One region of the Allobrachymonas sp. genome, then DNA from elsewhere that is predicted to be linked to it. Evidence: predicted binding sites of a transcription regulator. Region 1 holds the regulator's gene; each other region holds the start of a gene.

Region 1 (4,136 bases):
CACAGGGCAGCAGGGCCCACATCATGCCGATCAGCACGGGCCCTGCCAGCCCACGACGCTGCTGAAGCCGCTTGAGACGCTCCCACACCCTGCGTGCGGAGCGATCCAGCCACAGCGGTTGTCTGCCCTGCACCAGCAGAACCAGCCCCAGCAGCAGGGCTGCCACGTGCAGCATGCTCCAGAACGGACGCAGGGCTGCACTGTGCACGGTCATCCATCCCAGCCCCTGCATCGAGGCGGCCGCGACTGCGCCCAGCGCGCCATAGCCGATCACCCTTCCCACCTGGAACAGGCCCATGGCCAGCGTCTGGCGTCCACGAACCGGCCCAGCCGCATGACCGATCCCGGCGCAGGCCGCACCGCACATGGCAATGCAGTGGGGCCCTCCGGCCAGCCCCATCAGAAATGCCGTGGCGGCAAGCGAGAGCTGCATCGACACGCCGTCAGATGATCTTGGAAAACCGCGTGCGCGACAGATTGGCCTGCAGGTACTTGTCGAACACCATGGCCACCCCGCGAACGAAATACCAGCCCTGATCCGTCACCTGCAGACGCTGTGCATCCACCTCGACCATCCCTTCTCCCTGCAGCCGTTTCAGATCTTCCAGCTCGCGGGCGAAATACTGACGGAAATCGATCATGTATGCGAGATTGATGGTTTCGTACTCCACCTCTCCCTGACACATGATGGCCATGATCACCGTGCGGCGGATCAGGTCGTCGCGCGTCAGCGCCAGCCCGCGCACCACGGGGAAATGCCCACGATCCAGACAGTCGTAGTACTCCTCCAGTGTCTTGGCATTCTGGCTGTAGGTCGAACCGATGCGCCCGATGGCCGACACCCCCAGCCCGATGAGGTCGCAGTCAGGCTGCGTGCTGTAGCCCTGGAAATTGCGATGCAGGCTGCCCTGACGCTTGGACACTGCAAGCGCGTCATCCGGCAGGGCAAAGTGATCCATGCCCACATACACATAGCCCGCCTGGCTGAAGGCCTGCAGCGACTGCGACAGCATCTGGATCTTCTCGCCGCCACTGGGCAGCGTATAGGCGTCGATGCGCCGCTGGGGCTTGAAGCGCTCCGGCAGATGCGCGTAGGCATAGAGTGCGATGCGGTCGGGCCGCAGCGTGCACACCTGCTCCAGCGTGCGCGCAAAGGATGCTGCCGTCTGCTGCGGCAAGCCATAGATCAAATCCACGTTCACCGATTCAAACCCGATCTGGCGGGCAGCCTCGACGAGCGCGAACACCTGCGATGCCGGCTGAATGCGGTGCACCGCCTTCTGCACCTCGGGGTCGAAGTCCTGTACCCCGAAGCTCAGTCGGTTGAAACCGAGCCGAGCCAGCGTGCGCAGGCGCGTTTCGTCGACCGTGCGAGGATCCACCTCGATCGAATACTCCCCGCCCGGCACCAGTGTGAATGCGCCCCGGATCATGCCCATGAGCTCCGTGAGCTCGGCGTCGTTCAGGAAAGTGGGCGTGCCGCCTCCAAAGTGCAGCTGCGACACCGTCTGTCCGCGTCCCAGCCGCCCCACATGCAGATCGATCTCGCGCTGCAGATAGCGCAGATACTCGGCACCCCGCTCATGGTGCTTGGTGATGATCTTGTTGCAGGCGCAGTAGTAACACAGCGACTCACAGAACGGCACATGCACGTACAGCGACAGCGGGAGCACCTGCCCCGCACGGCCATTGCTGCGCTGCTCGAGCGCTGCCACATAGTCGTTCTCGCCAAAGGCTTCGACAAAACGGTCGGCCGTGGGGTAGGAGGTGTAGCGTGGACCGGCAATGTCATACCGTGCCAGCAATTCGGGGGTGATGTGGGAAAGTGCCTGACTGCTCATGTTCCGTGCATTGTAAGATCGTCGACCCGGCTCCCGGCAGTTCTCTCCCATGCGACCATGACGGCGCATGGCCATGCCCTGCGGATTCCGGCCTCTGCTGCGTGCATGCCCCTTTCTCCTGCCGCTCCAGGCCGCAGAAATGGACATGGCCTCAGGGACATACATCCCCTTTCGGCTGCAGGACTTTTCATCTCTCTAATGTGCCCATCCTCCCGCAGGACCACATTGACTTGCATCAACGGCAAGTTGCCCCATGCGATAATGGTTCTCACCTGTGTGCAACCCAATCCCCATCGGGGCAGTGTTCTTTCTTCTGTCCCTCGCTTTTCCACCATGCCCACCCATTCGCTGGCCCAAGGCTACAAGGTAGCCTGCTCGAACTGCAATCTGCGTGAACTGTGCATGCCCATGGGACTGACGCCCTCCGAGCTGGAGTACATCGACGACGTGGTAGCCACACGGCGCAAGATCAAGCGGGGGCAGGCACTCTTCAATGCCGGAGAAACCTTTGCTGCCCTCTTTGCCGTGCGCACGGGCGTGTTCAAGACGACCATCACCACCCAGGATGGACGCGACCAGGTCACTGGCTTCCAGATGGCCGGCGAGATCATCGGCCTTGATGGCATCGTGCAGGATGCCCATACCTGCAATGCCATAGCCCTCGAAGACGCCGAAGTGTGTGTCATGCCATTCGAGCGGTTTGAAGCCCTGGCCCGCCAGGTCCCGGCCCTGCAGAGCCATCTCCACAAGATCATGAGCCGCGAAATCGTGCGCGACCATGGCGTGATGCTGCTGCTCGGCAGCATGCGGGCCGAGGAACGTCTGGCAGCCTTCCTGCTCAACCTGGTGCAGCGCATGCATGCACGGGGGTTCTCCCAGTCCGAGATCATCCTGCGCATGACGCGCGAGGAGATCGGAAGCTACCTGGGACTCAAGCTCGAAACCGTGAGCCGCATGTTCTCCCGCTTTGCAGAGGAAGGCATCGTCGAGGTCAGGCAGCGCCACGTCCGCATTCTCGACATCGAGGCCCTGCAGCGTCTGGTCAACCAGCACACGCACACAGAAGACTGAGCGCAACGTCCCTGCACCAGACGGCGCCTGCACACTCTCGCCACTCCGATCCCCTGGCAGATCCCTGCTCCAGAAACAGGACAGCCGGCTCAAGGCCGGCTGCTGTCATGGTGCAGACAGGGAAACCCCTGCCCCGTCAGTGGTCATCCACCGGAACCCCAGTGGCTGCATGGTTGCGCGCCTTTTCGGCAGGAGCATAGTTCACCCCCTTTGCACGTACCATCTGATCGGTGTTGGGCTCGTCTTCCGATCGCGTCAGAACCTGCTCGGGGGCCTGCATGATGAAATACCAGGTCACGAGACAGGCCAGTACCACCGACAGCGGCCCCCCCACGACCATCCAGACCACGGGGTATTTCCACCAGGGACGCCCGTCCTCGGGATGTGCCTTGGACAGGCCCGGCAGTGTGGTATTTGCTTCCATGCGTACAACTCCTTTGCGAAGGCGAGAGCCCTCGAACCGCAGGGCTCTCACTATATCGCACGAACTTACTTGGGTACAGAGAAAGCGCCCTTTTCGGTCACCGAGACATCGGTGCCAGCCTGCTCGATCTGGAAGTTGATCGCATGCGATCCTGGTTCCAGCGTACCGTAGGGCACCCGCACGCTCACGGCCTTCTGCTCCACCTGAGCGGGACCGATGGTCACGGTCGAGCCCTCGACCACTTCCGCCCCCGTCACTCCCTCGACAGAGATGTTGTAGGTCTGCGCATTCTCGGTCGTGTTCATGATGCGCACCAGATAGGTGTTCTCGATCTTGTTGCCAGCCACGATACGGGACATGACTCCCCGGTCGCGAATGATGTCGACCTTCATGGGCGAACGCATCGAGAGGCTCACGACGAGCGCCGTGGCGATCAGCATCAGGATGCCGGTGTACACCAGAATCCGGGGCCGCATGACGCGGTGGATGATGTCGCTCTTGGTCCAGCCATTCTTCATGGCGTTTTCTGTCGAGTACTTGATGAGCCCGTGCGGGTAGTTCATCTTGTCCATGACCTCATCGCAGGCATCCACGCAGGCACCACAGCCGATGCATTCGTACTGCAGCCCATTGCGAATGTCGATGCCAGTCGGGCAGACCTGCACGCACATGGTGCAGTCGATGCAGTCGCCCAGCGCCACTTCGGAACGATCCACCTTCTTGGAGCGCGGACCGCGCGGCTCGCCGCGCTTGTCGTCGTAGGTCACGATCAGCGTGTCGGCATCGAACATCGCGCTCTG
Region 2 (4,136 bases), on a different contig from region 1:
GAAGTGGAGCCATTCTCGGAGGCTTGCTCGGAGCCTGGGCATTGCACCGTGTCAACGAGCGTCTTCTGCGCATGGCCATTGTCACCATCGGACTGGGTCTGACGGTGGGGCTCTTTCTGAGGCCCATCCATTGACCCTTGACGGAACCGATTGGGGAAAGGATCCAGTGTGCTGCGCTTGGGATCCGATCAGGTCCGAGGGCTATTTCTGCGGGCGGGGGCGGGCAGCCAACGCTGCTTCGGCTGCGCTGGGCCAAAATGAATCGTCTGTCCGCAGGGACTGTGCGCTGCAGATGGCGGAATGTACGGCCATGGACACCACTGTGCTGGTCATGGCTGCCAGTGTCAGTCCATCCGGCGGTGGCGTGTCCGCGACATCGGCCTGCCCTGTAGCCAGGGCGAAGAGGGTATCGCCATCCAGCAGGGTATGCACCGGTGTGATGCAGCGGGCCAGACCATCGTGCCCGGCCACGGTCAGGCGCTGGAGCTGTTCGCGGCTGAGCCGGGCATCGGTGGCGATGACGCCGATGGTGGTGTTGGTGCCAGGCAGCACTGTGGCCGGTGACTGGCCCTGCACCAGACTGGCCATCGAATCTCGCAGTTCAAGGCTGTCCGGCGTTTTGCGGCTGCCGGCCAGGAGATGGCCATTTGCAGCATCACGCACATCGCCGACGGCGTTGCAGGCCACGAGTGCCCCGACCGTGATGCCGTGCAAGGTGAGGCTGGCGGAGCCTATGCCCCCTTTCATGGCACAGTCGTTTCCGAAAAGCTTGCCCACTGTGGCACCGGCTCCCGCACCGACATTGCCCTGTGCAAGGGGCTTCTGGGATGCCGCAGTGCAGGCGGCATGGCCATCCTGCGCGGTGGGGCGGATACGGGCATTCCCTGTCGGAAGGTCGAACAGCACGGCAGCCGACACCAGGGGCAGGTGGCCGAAGCCGGTTTCCATGCCCAGCCCGTGCTCTTCCATCCAGGCCATGACTCCCGTGGCGGTGTCCAGTCCCCATGCACTGCCACCGCTCAGCACTACGGCGTGGATGCGTTGTACGAGATTGCCGGATCTGAGCAGATCGGTTTCGCGCGTGCCTGGTGCAGCGCCGCGCACGTCCACTGCGGCCACCGCTCCTTGCGGAACCATCACGACGCTGCAGCCGGTGGGCCGATCGGAGCGGGTGTGATGTCCGGCGATCACGCCCCGCACATCCGTGATGCAGCCGGATTCATGCGGAAGGGGGATCATGGGGATGATGAAAATACAGCCCATCCGACCAGGTGGCCAGCCATTCCGGGCGGAAGGCCACAAAAATGGCGGTCAGCATGCCTGTCATGAAACCATCCCCCCAGGCAATGAGCCAGTGGGCAATGGTGGTGAGACTTGGATCGACGTGGGGCAAGGACATGCCGGCCCATTCATGCAGCACGCTGGAAGCGAACACGCAGGCTACTGTGCCAAAGAAGCCGCGACCGAGGATGTACACGAACAGGTGCGTGCCGATGAATCTGCGGATGAGGGCCCCCAGCAGCATGGCCAAGGTGGCAGGGAGGATGCCCAGCCAGAAAGCGTTTTCCATGATCAGCTGGGGTGGGGCATGACCTATCCATGCCGAAAGCACGGCGATCAGGCAGAAGGCAGGCACTGCCAAGGGCCAGCCAAGCATGAGAAGCACCATGCACGAGCCGGTCAGCTGCAGCTGAAGCGGCATGGTGTGCAGCCGGGGGAGTGCCCACAGCCATGGGGTAATGACCAGGCTCCCTAGAAAGGGGTTCAGCAGCTCTGTATCACGCAGCAGACGCCACGGCTGCATCGACAGTGCGATGCCAAGGGCGAGCAGAACCGGCAACCATTCCCAGGAAGTATCCATGGCGCGGATCATACCCTTCTCGTGCCAGAGGAATAGAGAAGAAACTCCGCGAAAGAATGTTTTCCTGGCTCCGGATGCGTGCTCAGGCAGTGACAGGGGGCTGGGTGGCCTGATCCTGGGAGTCTTCGGAGCAGGTGTCTCCGCCACAGCCGTGGATCACGTCGTGGGGAAGCATTTCGGGATGTGTCATGGCACCCGTGACAGGGTCGTAGCCCACCCGCCGCAGATGCAGGGCCAGGGCTGCATCCATGGTGTCTGCATGCTGGGGAAACCAGTTTGCCAGTTCGGTTGCCATCTGTCGTACCACCTTGAGATGGCCCTTGCGGCCATATTCGAGGCCTTCGCGCATCACGCCCAGCACAGCGCCATGGTGGGTGGTGTGGCAGTTGCTGGCAGCAAACCGGGTGGCCAGCATCCACCGGTTTTCGTTGTCGAAATGCACATCCGTGTGATCGATGAGGTGCTGCCATTCCTCCAGCAGGTGGGCATCGTCGGCAGCCTCGACGCGTGCAAGCAGGTCGACAAATTCGACATGGGTCTGATCCATGGCGTCCACGCCGAGCACGAAATCCTCATTCCACTCCAGTTTGCTCATGATTGCCTCTGCCTTGATGACTCGATGATCCCTGTGCGCGTGTCGGCGCACAGGCGCATGCAGTGTATAGCCACATGCGCTGCATACCTTGACCTGAATCAGGCACTGTCTGCGTGGCTTATCAATCCGCATGGCGCAGAGTACACTTTCCCTGCATTGCATTCGGTGTCCCTCGGAGTGGCGGGCGTGGTCATCCAGACCCGCAGCAGCTTCGGGGCAGGGTTGACATCCGGCCTTCATTGAGCTGATGAAGACGGAGCGTCGCAGGGAGGCGGACGGGTAGCAGCCTCCAGGGATGACCGGCACCATTCACCATTCTTTTGAGGAAGACGAATCATGTTCAAACATATCCTTCTGCCGGTTGACGGTTCACGTACCTCCACGCTTGCCGTGGAAAAGACTTCCGATCTGGCCAAGGCGCTGGGCTCCAAGGTCACTGCAGTGTATGTGCTCGATCCCTATCCCTTTGCCAGCGCCGGCCCGGATTTCGCCTTTGGGCAGGCACAGTACATGAGCGCCATCACCAAGGAAGCAACCGAAGTGCTCGATCAGGTGAAAGCCATGTTCGCCGCCAAGGGGCTGGCCGTGGATGTCATGACGGTAGATGCCTATGCGGTGTGGAAGGGCATCATCGACCAGGCCCAGAAGCTGGGTGCCGATCTGATCGTGATGGGGTCTCATGGCCGTCATGGCGTCGAGAAGCTCATGCTTGGCAGCGTGGCACAGCGTGTGGTGTCGCATGCGCCCATGTCGGTGCTGGTGGTGCACCAGGATGCAGCCCAGGCAGGCGCGACCCAGACAGCGGGCTAAACGGCGCTGTTCTGCAAAAAATGCAGATCTTTTGACGAGCGTGCTGAAACTGCGCTATACTTCATGCTTCAGCACAACGCGGGAATAGCTCAGTTGGTAGAGCGCAACCTTGCCAAGGTTGAGGTCGCGAGTTCGAGTCTCGTTTCCCGCTCCATATGTGAATGTGCAGACTGCAGTACACAATCTGCACATTGTTGAAAAAAGGGCTTCGGCCCTTTTTTTCGTTTTAACGGTGGCTTTTCAAAGCACATGCATGTTGTGGCATGCAACATGTGATGCAGCCCTCCCCAGGGCTCTATCTTGGTGCCGATGGGGATGGGCACTGAAGACGCGCCGTGAGCCTGTGGCGCATGACATGCGCATCCGGCCGAATCCTGTACAGGAATCAAACGTCCAAGCGTGCTGGAGCTTCTGCCTTTTCTTTGTGCCGGAGAAAGGGCTCACCGCCGCCCCTCAGGAATGCACGGAACTTACGGTGACGGACGAAGACTCGCATGGTGGACGGAACAGCATGCGCAGCTGCGATTCGCACAGCGTGCCGCCATCGATCGGATGCTCGGGGTCAAGGATGCCATGGTGGATCATGCCGATCCACAGCGGTCCAGCGAGCAGATGGGGATGCTGTGCCAGGGTGTCATCACCGACTTCGCCGCGCTGGAAGACCCTTTGCGCATGGTGACGGATGTGCGCCAGGAAGGGGGCATGGACTTCCCTTCGATAGGCTTCGATCAGGAAGGGAAACTTGACCCCTTCCGCCAGAATCAGATGGGCCACCGAAGCGCGTCCACGTCATTTCCATGGTGCGCATGGCAGGCAGCAGGGTGCGCCGGAAATGGTCGACCACGAGTTCTTTCTCGCGAATCGGCTGCT
Region 3 (4,136 bases), on a different contig from region 1:
CGAAGAAGCTCGCCACATAGAGCAGCAGACCGGTGAAGAACACCAGACCCGCGCCCTCGCGCAGCCAGAAGAAGAACGAAATCTTCTCCTGCACCTGCATGAAGGGCATGGGGTTGTCGCTGTAGCGCTGCAGCCAGGTCTGCAGAATGCCTGCCGCGGTCAGGAACAGGGTGATGAACACCATGGCCACGGTCATGAGCCAGAACGACCACATCTCGATCACCTGCGACTTGTTGCTGTTGGCCTCGCGCCCGTTGATGATGGGCATGGAGTAGGAGATCATGGTCAGCACCACCATGGCATAGGCGCCATAGAAGGCCATGTGCCCGTGACTCGCGGTGATGTGGGTGCCGTGCGTCCAGTAGTTGACGAAGGACAGCGTGTGCAGGAAACCCCACACCCCGGCTCCCAGGAAGCCCATCACCGAGCAGCCCAGCGCCCACAGCACGGCGGCCCGGTTGGGGTGTTCGCGGCGGCGCTTGTTGACCACGTTGAAGGCGGCCACGGTCATCATGAAGAAGGGAATCGGCTCCAGAGCAGAGAAGATCGAGCCCCACACCTTCCAGAAGGGCGGCATGCCGGTCCAGTAGTAGTGGTGGCCGGTTCCGATCAGGCCGGAGATCAGCGTCATGGCCACGATCAGGTAGAGCCACTTCTCGATCACTTCACGGTCCACGCCCGTGACCTTGACCAGCACAAAGGCCAGCATCGCGCCCATGATGAGCTCCCACACGCCCTCGACCCAGAGGTGCACGACCCACCACCAGTAGAACTTCTCGCGCGGCACGCTGTCCGGGTTGTAGAACGCGAACAGGAACATCAGCGCCAGCCCCCACAGACCGATCATCATCACCATGCTGATGGCCGTCTTGCGGCCCTTGAGCATGGTCATGCTCAGGTTGAACAGAAAGGCGAGCGCCACCACCACAATGCCCACCTTGGTGATGAGCGGCTGCTCGATGTAGCCCCGGCCCATGGTCGGCAGCAGGTCGTTGCCCGTCAGGCGCGCCAGCTCGGCATAGGGCACGGTCAGATAGCCCACGATGGTGAGCGCACCGGCCACCAGGAAAATCCAGAACATGATCAGCGCAAGCCGGGGGCTGTAGAGCTCGTGCTCGCACTCCTCGGGGATCAGGTAGTAGCCCGCCCCCATGAAGCCGAACAGCAGCCACACGATGAGCAGGTTGGTGTGCACCATGCGTGCCACGTTGAACGGGATGTACGGGAACAGGAAGTCGCCGATCACGTACTGCAGGCCAATCGTGAGGCCGAAGCAGATCTGCCCCACGAACAGGGCAATGGCGGCGATGAAATAGGGCTTGGCCACCGCTTGCGACGCATAGCGCAGCTTGGCCGGCTCCGGTGCCAGATCGGCCGGCGCCACGGGCGCCAGCCCCTCTGCATCCACCGGCAGGGCAATGTGAGTCATGAAATTCTCCTTGGAATGTGAACGTTGCGGTGCATGCGGGGGCAATCAGCCTTCCTTGTTCGGCGGCCAGTTGTTGGTGCGGATGCCCGAGGTGTACTTGAAGAACGCCACGAGATCGTCGAGCTGCTGGTCGGTGAAGTGGAAGTTGGGCATCTGGCGGCGGCCCGGCGCGTGCGTGGGCTGTGCCTTGATCCAGACCTTGATGAAATCCGGGCCGCGGCGCGTGTAGACATTGCCCAGCTCCGGCGCGAAATACGCCCCTTCACCCAGCAGGGTGTGGCAGCCGGCGCAGTCGTTCACCTCCCAGAGCTTCTTGCCCCGGATGGCCTGCACGGTGAGGTTTTCGTGGTTGTCGTACTTGGGAAAATCCTGTTCCGTCTGGAACGTGAGCGCCAGAAAGAGCAGGATGAAGAACAATGAACCGCCGTAGAAAATATTACGGGCGGTCGACTTGGTAAAACTTGCTGCCATGTCGCCATCCTTTGATGAGTAATGAGGAAACAAACCGGGTGTAACTGTATGTTTGGCCCGGGCAGTCCGGCATTGACGGCAGTCAACCAAAAAAAGCCGCCGCAATTTGTACACTGTCACCCTCGGAAACCCCCACATGCCCCACATGCCCCACGTTCCCCGCAGGGCTCCGGGAATGCCCTCCTCTCGACCCATCCTGTGACCAGCCCGATGACCTCCGTTCCGCACGCCCCCGCACCCTCCGCCCCCTCTGCGGCACAGCCCCCTGCCGTGCCGGCCGTCTCGCTCGTGGGAGCCGGCCCCGGCGATCCGGAGCTGCTCACGCTGCGCGCGCTGCGCCGCATCGAGACGGCCGACGTGGTGCTGTACGACCTGCTGGTCTCGCAGGCCATCCTCGACCTGATTCCGCCCCGCGCCGAACGCATCTGCGTGGGCAAGCGCGCCAGCCGCCACACCCTGCCGCAGGAGGACACCAACCGGCTGATCGTGCAGAAGGCCCAGGACGGGCTGCGGGTGGTGCGCCTCAAGGGGGGCGATCCCTTCATGTTCGGCCGTGGGGGCGAGGAAATGCAGGAACTGGCCCGCGCGGGCATCGCCTGCGAAGTCGTGCCCGGCATCACGGCCGCCATGGGCGCTGCCGCCTGCACCGGCATTCCGCTCACCCACCGCGACCACACGCAAATGGTGAGCTTCGTCACCGGCCACCGCAAACAGGACAGCTCCACGCTCGACTGGGTGGAACACCTCGATCCCGCCTCGACCCTGGTGGTCTACATGGGGCTGGGCGAATCCCCCCGCATCGTGCAGGACCTGATGGCCCACGGCTTCTCCGGCGACACGCCGCTCGCCGTGGTGGCCAGCGCCACCCTGCCGCAGCAGCAGGTGGGACTCGCCACGCTCGCCACCCTGGAAGCCATGCTGGCCAAAAGCACCCTGACCTCCCCCGCGCTGCTCATCATCGGCAGCGTGGTCACCCTGCACACCACGCTGTACCCCCTCATCCGCCAGGCCCGGACCCAGCTGGACCTGCCGACGACGTAAGCGCAAAGCCACTTTCCTGCAGTACGCTGAGTTCTGAAAGCTCGTTCCTTGGAGTACCTCGGCCGAGTCATCGGAATTGGCGATCCTAAATCAGTCGCCCAACGTTGCGGCTCAAGATGTTTGGAGAAATAGACCATGCAAAAAGGGAAAAAGGGCAGCAGGGTACGGCACGCCACCAAAACCGAGTGGGGTGTTGGTCAACTGCTTGAAGATGCCAACAGCCAAGACTTTCATATCTTTTTTGAAGGGGCAGGAGAGAAGCACTTGGACCCCACCGCCGCAGACAAGCTAATCTGGGTGAGCGGAGCAGAAGCAGAAAGTGCACTGCTAGATAACATGCATCTACCAGCGGACGGCCAATCCTACCCAATATGCACCATCGCCGAAGCCAAGGAGAGGTTGTTGGAAATTTATCCGGGGGGGCTTCATGGTCAAAAGATGAAGGACCATGAACGGGACTACAAGGATCGATTGTCTGCACTGGCTCGCCAATGGTATTCGCCTGACTGCTTGCGGTCTGCGCTGACCGAGGGTCGCTATACCGACGTGGTGCAACTGGCTTATCAGTTGGTCAAATGCAGCGAAAATAACCTGCCCGCTTCCTTTGAGAAGATGGCCTTTGCCAATGCCGTCAAAAACCACTCAAGACCGAAGGCATTCGCGGAAGCCTTTTGTGCATGGGTGTTGCCAGAACGACCGAGTCAAGCCGCATTTGATGCCTTTGCCAAAGAGCTGGATCACATGGAGTGCGCCAAATGGCCGCTGCTGACAATCTACCGGTTTTTGCTACACCCCGAGGTAGACGTACTAATCAAGCCGACCAATCTAGCAAATGCAGCCAAAGTAGCCCGGTTTGAAATCAACTACCGGCCAAAGCTCAATTGGCTGACGTACAGCACCGTGATGGCGTTCTATGGGTACGTGAAGCAACAGATCGCCGATCTGCAGCCGAAGGACATGATCGATGTACAGAACTTCATCTGGTGCATCGACCCCAATTACGGAGGCATGGTCTGATGCGCGCCTTCACGCAGGGGAAAGTTCTGCCACGGGCCAGCAAAGGTGCCATCAATTGATGCCGCGCTGGGATGCGCCCTCCTCGACCACGCCCGCCCCCCACTCAAACGGAACAGCGGTCCCAGGGCGACACTGCGGGCGAAAACAGAAGAGCGTCAGCCCTGCTCGCCGCCTGGCA

What was found. The regulator FNR, encoded in region 1, switches genes on or off when oxygen is low (the NO sensors DNR and NnrR bind a similar motif). The targets are predictions, from matches to a motif close to TTGATNNNNATCAA.
Region 2: ACE3P9_RS01595 (hemerythrin domain-containing protein) is a predicted target of FNR. The motif match lies at 2,545-2,558, and genes of this name have one in related genera.
Region 3: cobA (uroporphyrinogen-III C-methyltransferase) is a predicted target of FNR. The motif match lies at 1,973-1,986, and genes of this name have one in related genera.

The regions. Positions count from the first base shown of each region.
Region 1 is NZ_JAYRLV010000004.1:100,348-104,483, reverse strand. It holds gene ACE3P9_RS05305 (sulfite exporter TauE/SafE family protein) at 1-433, opposite strand, end outside; gene hemN (oxygen-independent coproporphyrinogen III oxidase) at 444-1,841, opposite strand; gene fnr (fumarate/nitrate reduction transcriptional regulator Fnr) at 2,175-2,912, shown strand; gene ACE3P9_RS05290 (nitrogen fixation protein FixH) at 3,049-3,336, opposite strand; gene ccoG (cytochrome c oxidase accessory protein CcoG) at 3,402-4,136, opposite strand, start outside.
Region 2 is NZ_JAYRLV010000001.1:344,649-348,784, reverse strand. It holds gene ACE3P9_RS01610 (sulfite exporter TauE/SafE family protein) at 1-134, shown strand, start outside; gene ACE3P9_RS01605 (P1 family peptidase) at 202-1,239, opposite strand; gene ACE3P9_RS01600 (energy-coupling factor ABC transporter permease) at 1,220-1,861, opposite strand; gene ACE3P9_RS01595 (hemerythrin domain-containing protein) at 1,944-2,456, opposite strand; gene ACE3P9_RS01590 (universal stress protein) at 2,793-3,266, shown strand; tRNA gene ACE3P9_RS01585 (tRNA-Gly) at 3,345-3,420, shown strand; gene ACE3P9_RS01580 (hypothetical protein) at 3,720-4,040, opposite strand.
Region 3 is NZ_JAYRLV010000005.1:133,952-138,087, forward strand. It holds gene ACE3P9_RS06220 (cbb3-type cytochrome c oxidase subunit I) at 1-1,429, opposite strand, end outside; gene ACE3P9_RS06225 (cytochrome c) at 1,475-1,900, opposite strand; gene cobA (uroporphyrinogen-III C-methyltransferase) at 2,111-2,941, shown strand; gene ACE3P9_RS06235 (DUF3553 domain-containing protein) at 3,077-3,958, shown strand; gene ACE3P9_RS06240 (hypothetical protein) at 4,114-4,136, opposite strand, start outside.